2 linked regions of the Arachidicoccus terrestris genome follow. The protein of the gene in region 2 binds, or shares a complex with, the protein of the main gene of each other region. Links are inferred from orthologs where the notes say so. Each region holds a gene or a part of one and is shown on either strand. Other genes may lie near its edges. The genes, in order: mfd and uvrA.

Region 1 (4,302 bases), 1.3 Mb from region 2 along the record:
GGTCGGACTGGTCTATAACCTGTTTTTTACGTACTGCCTGACCAGGTTCCCTAAAAATGCCGGAATGGCCAGTGGTATAACCAGCGGTGGTTCTTATATGGTGACCTCGGTCTTTAGTACCGTGGTACTGGCTATCATACATGTAACCAATGAGCAGTCTCTTGCTTTATGTTATCTGACACTGGCGGTATTGGCCGCCGTCACGTTATTGGCGATTCGCTTGCGTACAGGTGCTTCAGGTAAAAAGCTGGCTTTACTGAAAGCTAAATAAGCTGTAAAACTTCTATTTTTTTCTTATTTATGATTTTTGTTTGAAGGGATGTTTGGAGCCGGCTCCCGGTGGATGACCGGCCCCAAACATCCTTCTTTCTATCCCCTCTGGCTGTTCAGGTTTTATGCGGCAGGAGGTTGATTGCCGCTACCTGCATCATGTTATTATTCAAAACGACAAAGACCGCACACGCGAGAACCATCACCCCGGTTTTACTGCATCCCACATCTTTTGTAAAAAGGCCTGCATTTCGCTCACACTTTCAACTGTATTATTAATCAATAGAAAATTGGTTCCCGCCTGTTTCAATCTGGCCTTATTGGTACCTGTCTGTAGATAGTTCAAGATATTTTTAAATAATTCGCTGTCGAAATAAGGGGAATCGTTTTTATTAATGAAATAGCAGCGGAGTATCTTATCTTTCAAAGTCATTTTCTCAAAGCCCAGACTAATCGCCATTTTACGACTGCGGATCACTGCAAAAAGGTCATCTACCTGACGGGGAACGGGGCCGAAGCGGTCGATAAGCTCCTGGTAGAATGTGATAAGTTCCTGCTCGTCGGTACAATTATTTAACCGGGTATACAGTGCAAGCCTCTCTGTAATACTTTCTACATAGGCATCCGGGATCAGGATTTCCTGATCAGTATCGACCGTGCAGTCAGACACATAATCATCTTGCTGAGAGATTTCCTCCTTAAAGAGCTCTTTAAAATCTGTTCTTTTTAGTTCCCTGATGGCTTCCTGTAATACTTTCTGATACATTTCAAAGCCAATTTCTGCCATAAAGCCACTTTGCTCTCCCCCCAGCAGATTGCCGGCTCCTCTGATGTCCAGATCCCGCATAGCGATCTGAAAACCGCTGCCCAGATCACTGTATTGCTCCAGTGTTTGGAGCCTTTTACGTGAATCTGCAGGGAGTGTGCTAAGCGGAGGCGCTATCAGGTAACAGAATGCTTTCTTATTGCTGCGGCCTACACGGCCTCTTAATTGATGTAAGTCACTTAGCCCAAAATGATGTGCATTGTTGACGATGATCGTATTGACATTGGGTATGTCAACGCCACTTTCCACTATATTGGTACAAACAAGCACGTCATACTTCCTTTCCACGAAGTCCATAATCTTAGCCTCGAGCTCTTTTCCGTCCATCTGCCCATGCGCATAGGAAACGCTCAGGTCCGGGCAAAGTGTCTGGATAAGTGTGGACATTTCTTTGACACCCTGGATACGGTTGAATATAAAAAAGACCTGACCGCCCCTTTCTATTTCAAAATATATGGCTTCTCTTATGAAGTCCTGATTAAAAGTAACGACTTCTGTCTGGATCGGTTGTCTGTTAGGGGGAGCCGTATTAATGATGCTCAAATCCCTTGCGCCCATCATGCTGAACTGTAATGTACGTGGAATGGGCGTTGCGGTAAGGGTCAGGGAATCGACATTCGTCCTGAGCGTCTTTAATTTTTCTTTGTGACCAACACCAAACTTCTGTTCTTCGTCAATAACCATGAGGCCGAGGTCCCTGAACTTTACGCTCTTACCCAGTAATGCATGGGTGCCTACAATAATATCGATTTTACCCTCGGCTAGTTTTGTCAATGTCTCCTTTTTCTCCTTAGCGGATTTAAAACGGTTGATATAGTCCACCGTTACAGGAAAGTCGGCCAACCGTTCAGAGAAGGTTTTATAATGCTGGAAGGCTAAGATCGTTGTTGGAACGAGTATGGCTGCCTGCTTGCCATCTACCACCGCCTTGAAGGCTGCACGCACTGCGATTTCGGTTTTGCCAAATCCGACATCTCCGCAAATCAGCCTGTCCATTGGCGCAGCATTTTCCATGTCCTTTTTAACATCGGCTGTGGCCTTACTCTGATCCGGCGTATCCTCATAGATAAAGCTGGCTTCGAGCTCCGTCTGCATATAATTATCGGGAGAAAAGGCAAAGCCACTCTGGGCCTTACGCTGTGCATAAAGCTTAATAAGGTCGAAGGCAATTTCCTTGACTTTGGTCTTGGTCTTTTCTTTCAGTTTATTCCAGGAGTCGCTGCCCAGCTTGTTGGCTTTGGGTTGTGTCCCTTCTTTGCCGGTATATTTAGAGATCTTATGCAGCGAGTTAATATTGACATATAAAATATCATTATCCTTATAAATGATGCGGACGGCTTCCTGAATACTGCCAGCTACCTCCAGCTTCTGAAGGCCGCTGTAGCGCCCTACACCGTGGTCAATATGTGTCACATAATCACCTGGCTGAAGATCCCGCAGTGTTTTCAGTGTTAGCGCCTTATTTTTATTGAAGGCTTGTTTGATATGATATTTATGGTAACGCTGGAAAATCTGGTGATCGGTATAACAAACCATCTTCAGGTCATCATCAATAAATCCTTCATGAATGCTTGAGGATATCGGTGTGAATTTTATTTCCGTTTCCAGGTCTGTAAAAATACTGTTGAGCCTTTCCAGCTGCCGTGATTGTTCGGAGAACAGGTAGATCGCATACTTTTTCTGTTCAAAAGTTTTCAGGTCCTGGATAAGCAGGTTGAAATTACGGTTAAAGGCCGGCTGCTCTCTGGTCTGAAATGTCAACACTTGTTCAGTAAAGTGGCTTTGGTAGCCAAATTCAATCAGAGACTTTTGCTGCAATTGTAGCCTGAGGTCTTCTGCATTTTGAAAATCCTCCGGTTTTATGTCTTTAAGAATTTTCGTATCATCCGGATCGTCCTGGATTTCTTCAATGGTCCCGTCTGCCATCTTCTGCTGAAAATCCTCCATATCCCGGTATTGCTTCGTGATCTGCTCCGAGATAACGTCCCAATCTCTGATCCAGTAGATCGTGTTTTCCGGTAAGAAGTCCAACAGAGATACTTTATCTTCCTGTTCAAACTGTGTTTCGACATTCGGAATAATAGAAACCTGTAATAATTTGCGTTCACTTAATTGACTTTCCGGGTCAAACAGGCGGATACTGTCTACCTCGTTGCCAAAGAGTTCCACGCGGTAAGGCTTATCGTTACCAAAAGAATAAATATCCAGTATCCCGCCTCTCAGCGCGAACTGCCCAGGCTCATATACAAAATCTGTCCTGACAAAACCATAATCAACGAACAATTCCATTAAGGAATCCAGGTTCAGGGTGTCATTGGTCTTGATGTGTATAATATTTCCACTCAATGTTTTCGGAAGGACAACTTTTTCAAAAAGTGCCTCAGGATAAGTAATCAGCGCACCCGTTCTGTTACCGGTAGGAGAAGAGAAGCGGGTGAGGGCTTCCGTGCGCAGCATAACATGTGAAGCATTGAGTAATCTGAAGTTCTTCTTGGTTTTAAAAGAAGAAGGGAAATAAAATAAATTTAAGGCACTTGTCAGGCTGGTAAGCGTATTATGAAAATAGGCGGCTTCTTCGCCGTCATTTAGCACAAAAACATGATTGTAACCAGAGAGCTTTTCATGGTTAAAAAGAGTGGCCGCCACAAATTCTGAAGCACTGCCGTGTAAGTTTTTTAAAAAGATCTGCTGAGTTCCGGCAACAGCCAACCGTTCCACCAATGGTTTTAGGTGGGGGGATTCCAGGTATTGACCTAGTAAGGTTTGTAAATTCATAACGCAGTGCAAAGTTACGAAGCTCCGGGTTATTGTCCAATATTTGAGTGAAGCCGGACTATAAACCCCTGATTGTTGACTGGCAGGCAAAATACCGGTAAGCCACCGGACCCCGTTGCCCATTATGAATATATGAGGTTGATTTATAATCAAATTGGCGGCCTGTGTCACCGGAGAAATGAGGTAGATTTTTGAAAATTGTAATCCGGAGCATTAGCAAACGTGAGCAAATCTATAATCAAAGTGGTGGTGCCTATCGAAGGGCTGTAGCCATAGACATATGCCCCGAAAATGAGATAATGGGCAAGCCCGCGTTCATTTTCTTAAAGGCCTGAATGCCCGAACATGCCTCTAATCTTTTTGACGACGCTTCCCAGGGCCATCTTAGGAAAAGACAGCAGTATCTCCTTTAGCAATTCTCAGAGAAAGTC
Region 2 (3,900 bases):
ACGGAAGTAGCTGCCGACCCGACACAGACATCGAATACAGAAGCGAGAACCACCCAAAAGAAGAAATTCAGCAGTGCTGCTAAGGGGGCTGTCATAGGCGCCGGATCCGGTGCTGTACTCGGAGCTATTATTTCCAAGAAAAACCGTGGATTGGGCGCTGTAATCGGCGCCGCGATCGGTGGAGGCGCCGGATACGGCATAGGAAAACATAAAGACAATAAAAGAGAACAGGAAGGTCAATAAGACCTGTTCCCAATATTGATGTATAATACCGTTGACTGGAAGGTTTGATCTTTATAGATCAGGCCTTCTTTTTTGGGATAACGATAAACTTTTTTTAATCTTATAAATATTTTAGTATCAATTGAAGAAATTTCCATTAATTTTGGTGATACTATGACCAAGAGAAACTCCCGGACTTCTGCGCCGGTAAAACTAAATAATACGATTGGCGCCTCGGCTCTTCAGCAAACGATAGAAACGCTGGATGTATTTGGTGCCAGAGAACATAACCTGAAAGATATTGATATCCATATTCCTAAAAACAGGATGGTCGTGTTTACGGGTGTGTCTGGCAGCGGGAAGTCGTCATTGGCCTTTGATACCATCTATAATGAAGGTCAAAGAAGGTACATGGAGAGCTTTAGTGCCTATGCCAGGCAGTTTATGGGAGATATGGAAAGGCCTGATGTGGATAAGATCACGGGGCTCAGCCCAGTCATTTCAATTGAACAGAAGACCACTAACAAGAACCCGAGATCGACCGTCGGTACGGTTACAGAGGTCTATGATTTTTTACGTTTGTTTTTTGCCCGTGTGGCGGAAGCCTATAGTTATAACACGGGGAAGAAAATGGTCAAGTTCAGCGAAGAAGAGATCGTATCGGATATCTATCTCAGGCAAAAAGGCCAAAAAGCGGTGATTCTGGCACCTGTTGTCAGGGGTAGAAAAGGACATTACCGGGAACTCTTCGAAGAGATCCGCAAGAAAGGCTTTGTCAAAGTACGGGTAGATGGTGAGATCCAGGATCTGAAGCCGCAAATGCAGTTGGACCGTTATAAGATTCATGATGTAGAGATCGTCATTGACCGGATGAAGATAACCGAAGATATGCAACCCAGACTGTCTTCCAGTATTCAGCAGGCTCTTAAACTGGGAAAAGACCTGGTTTTCGTCCTGGTGGGTGATAATGAAACGCTTGCCCAGTATTCCAGACAATTGGTTTGTGCGGACACGGGGATCAGTTATGAGGAGCCTTCGCCCAATTCTTTTTCTTTTAATTCCCCCTATGGCGCTTGCCCGCAATGCAGGGGGCTGGGAGAGATTTATGCCGTTAGCGAAGAATTGATGTTGCCGGATAAAAAGTTAAGTATAAAGAAAGGTGGCCTTGCTCCATTGGGAGAGGAGCGGAGTGCAAGCGTTTATCAACAGGTTGTGCAATTTAGTAAAAAACATAAGATCCCATTGGATAAGCCTTTGGAAAGCCTTTCGAAAAAGGAGCTGGATTTACTGCTGTTTGGGGATGGTGACGCACAAAAAACTTTTGAAATAGACGGGCAGGACGACAGCATTCCTCAGGTGTATACAGGAAGTTACGAAGGAATGGTTCCTATGCTAAAAAGATGGTTCTCCGCCTCTGGTAGTTCTGATCATCTCCGGGATTGGGTATCCGGTTTTATGGAACTGCGTCCTTGTAATATGTGCGAAGGACAGCGGTTAAGGAAGGAAAGCCTCTGGTTCTGGATCGATAAACACAATATTGCCCAATTAGGTGATATGGATCTCGAGGAGCTTGCCGGCTGGTTTACAGGGCTGGAAAGCCGACTCTCCAAGAAACAAAATGTTATTGCTAAAGACATATTAAAGGAAATCAGAGAAAGACTACAGTTTTTGCTCGATGTAGGGCTTACTTATCTAACACTTAACAGGCCGAGCCGGAGTTTAAGCGGTGGGGAAAGCCAGCGCATCCGGCTGGCCACTCAGATTGGCTCTCAATTGCAGGGGATTACCTATGTATTGGATGAGCCTTCTATCGGACTTCATCAAAGGGACAATCATCGTTTGATTACGGCATTGCAGCATTTGCGGGATATAGGCAATAGTGTACTGGTTGTAGAACATGATAAAGATATTATGCTGGCATCTGATTATCTGGTGGATATAGGCCCAAGAGCCGGTCTCCACGGTGGCGAGATCGTGTTTTCCGGAACGCCCTCCGAGGCGCTTAAAGCTCATACGGAAACAGCCCGCTTTTTAAACGGAGAAAAAGCCATCGAAATACCAGAAATGCGCAGACCCGGTAATGGCAAATGGATTGAGATCAAAGGTGCCAGTGGCAATAACCTTAAAAACGTCCATTTGAAATTACCCCTGGGCAAGCTCATCGTTGTGACAGGTGTCAGCGGTAGTGGTAAATCAACCTTAATCAATGAGACATTATATCCTATTTTGTCTAAACATTGTTATCACTCTAAAATGACGCCTCTTCCTTATAAATCAGTCAAGGGGCTGGAAAATATTGATAAGGTGATAGAAATTGACCAGTCGCCTATTGGCAGAACGCCCAGAAGCAACCCGGCTACCTATTGCGGTTTTTTTACAGATATCCGACAGTTATTTGCTGCGGTACCTGAAGCCAAGATCCGGGGCTATGCACCGGGGCGGTTCTCTTTTAATGTCAGAGGGGGCAGATGTGATGTTTGTGAAGGAGGGGGAATGCGTGTTATAGAAATGAATTTTCTACCAGATGTGTATGTGCCTTGTGAAAAATGTGGAGGTAAACGCTATAATCGGGAAACCCTTGAGATTCGCTACAAAGGCAAGTCCATCAGTGATGTCCTGAATATGACAGTAGATGAAGCTGTGGAATTTTTTCAGGCGGTTCCTTCCTTATATAGAAAGGTAAAAACCTTGCAAGACGTTGGGTTAGGTTATATCAGCCTTGGACAGTCTGCCGTAACGCTTAGCGGAGGAGAGGCGCAACGTGTAAAGCTGGCCACAGAGCTGGCCAAAAAAGATACAGGTAAGACTTTTTACATACTGGATGAACCAACAACCGGGTTGCATTTTAGTGATATTCGCCAGCTAATGCATGTGATGGATAAACTGGCTGACAGAGGTAATACTGTGCTGATTATTGAGCATAACCTGGATGTAATCAAAGTAGCCGATCATGTCGTCGATTTAGGCCCTGAAGGAGGAAAAGGGGGCGGCGAGATTTTATTTGAGGGTACCCCGGAAGAAATGATTCACTGCAAGGAAAGTTTTACGGCTAAATTTCTGGAAGAAGAATTAAAAGCGACACCTGTCAGGAAAAAAACTGTTGGGGTCCCTGCTGCCAAAAAGAAAGCTGTGGCTCCGTCCGGTAAAAATACTGCTTCAAAAACTAAAGCAAAAGCCGTAAAAAAGAAATAGGTGATGGCTCATGCAGGGCTGCATGGAAAGAAAAATCGCCGGACAAGTATTATTGCCCGGCGATTTTTCTTTAATATTCAATGTACCAGATCTGGCTGGTCAGCACCTATTTCTCTATAGGGTTTTTCTTACCTGCCAGCAGTTTTTCCAGGGTAGAAGCCAGGCGCTTTTGTTTGGTATCGCTGCGTTTTGCTCCTTCAATCCAGGTGACAAATTCTTTTTGATTAGCAGAAGGCAGAGAGCTAAAAAACTCTTTAGCCTTATTGTGTTTCACAAAAAGTGCGTCCAGTTCTGCCGGGATAATGGATAACTTTTTATCAAAGCCTTTGGCACGGGGTGTTTTGGTGGCGATAGGTGCAGATTCAGCGGGTTCCTCTGCCTGTACTTTATTAAATTTAACTGCTCCCCAGACATTATCTAATACGATTTCTTCGGTCGATTTTTCGTAACTGTTATTGCTCAGAATCTCCCAGCAATCAACCCGGT

The links.
Region 1: the proteins of uvrA (region 2) and mfd are in contact, whole or in part, in a crystal structure (PDB 4DFC), measured with the Escherichia coli proteins. The link is inferred for Arachidicoccus terrestris from one-to-one orthologs.

Annotation. Positions count from the first base shown.
Region 1 is NZ_CP083387.1:2,732,127-2,736,428, forward strand. What follows is about bases 273-4,253. They hold mfd (transcription-repair coupling factor), read right to left. Parts: upstream 3,872-4,253; coding sequence 473-3,871; downstream 273-472. Outside these bases: K9M52_RS10630 (MFS transporter), read left to right, coding at 1-271; K9M52_RS10640 (cupin domain-containing protein), read right to left, coding at 4,291-4,302. UniProt on the Escherichia coli protein: Couples transcription and DNA repair by recognizing RNA polymerase (RNAP) stalled at DNA lesions. Mediates ATP-dependent release of RNAP and its truncated transcript from the DNA, and recruitment of nucleotide excision repair machinery to the damaged site.
Region 2 is NZ_CP083387.1:1,384,693-1,388,592, reverse strand. What follows is about bases 36-3,614. They hold uvrA (excinuclease ABC subunit UvrA), read left to right. Parts: upstream 36-396; coding sequence 397-3,414; downstream 3,415-3,614. Other genes in these bases: K9M52_RS05540 (YdeI/OmpD-associated family protein), read right to left, coding at 3,521-3,614; K9M52_RS05550 (YMGG-like glycine zipper-containing protein), read left to right, coding at 36-243. Outside these bases: more of K9M52_RS05550, read left to right, coding at 1-35; more of K9M52_RS05540, read right to left, coding at 3,615-3,900. UniProt on the Escherichia coli protein: The UvrABC repair system catalyzes the recognition and processing of DNA lesions. UvrA is an ATPase and a DNA-binding protein. A damage recognition complex composed of 2 UvrA and 2 UvrB subunits scans DNA for abnormalities.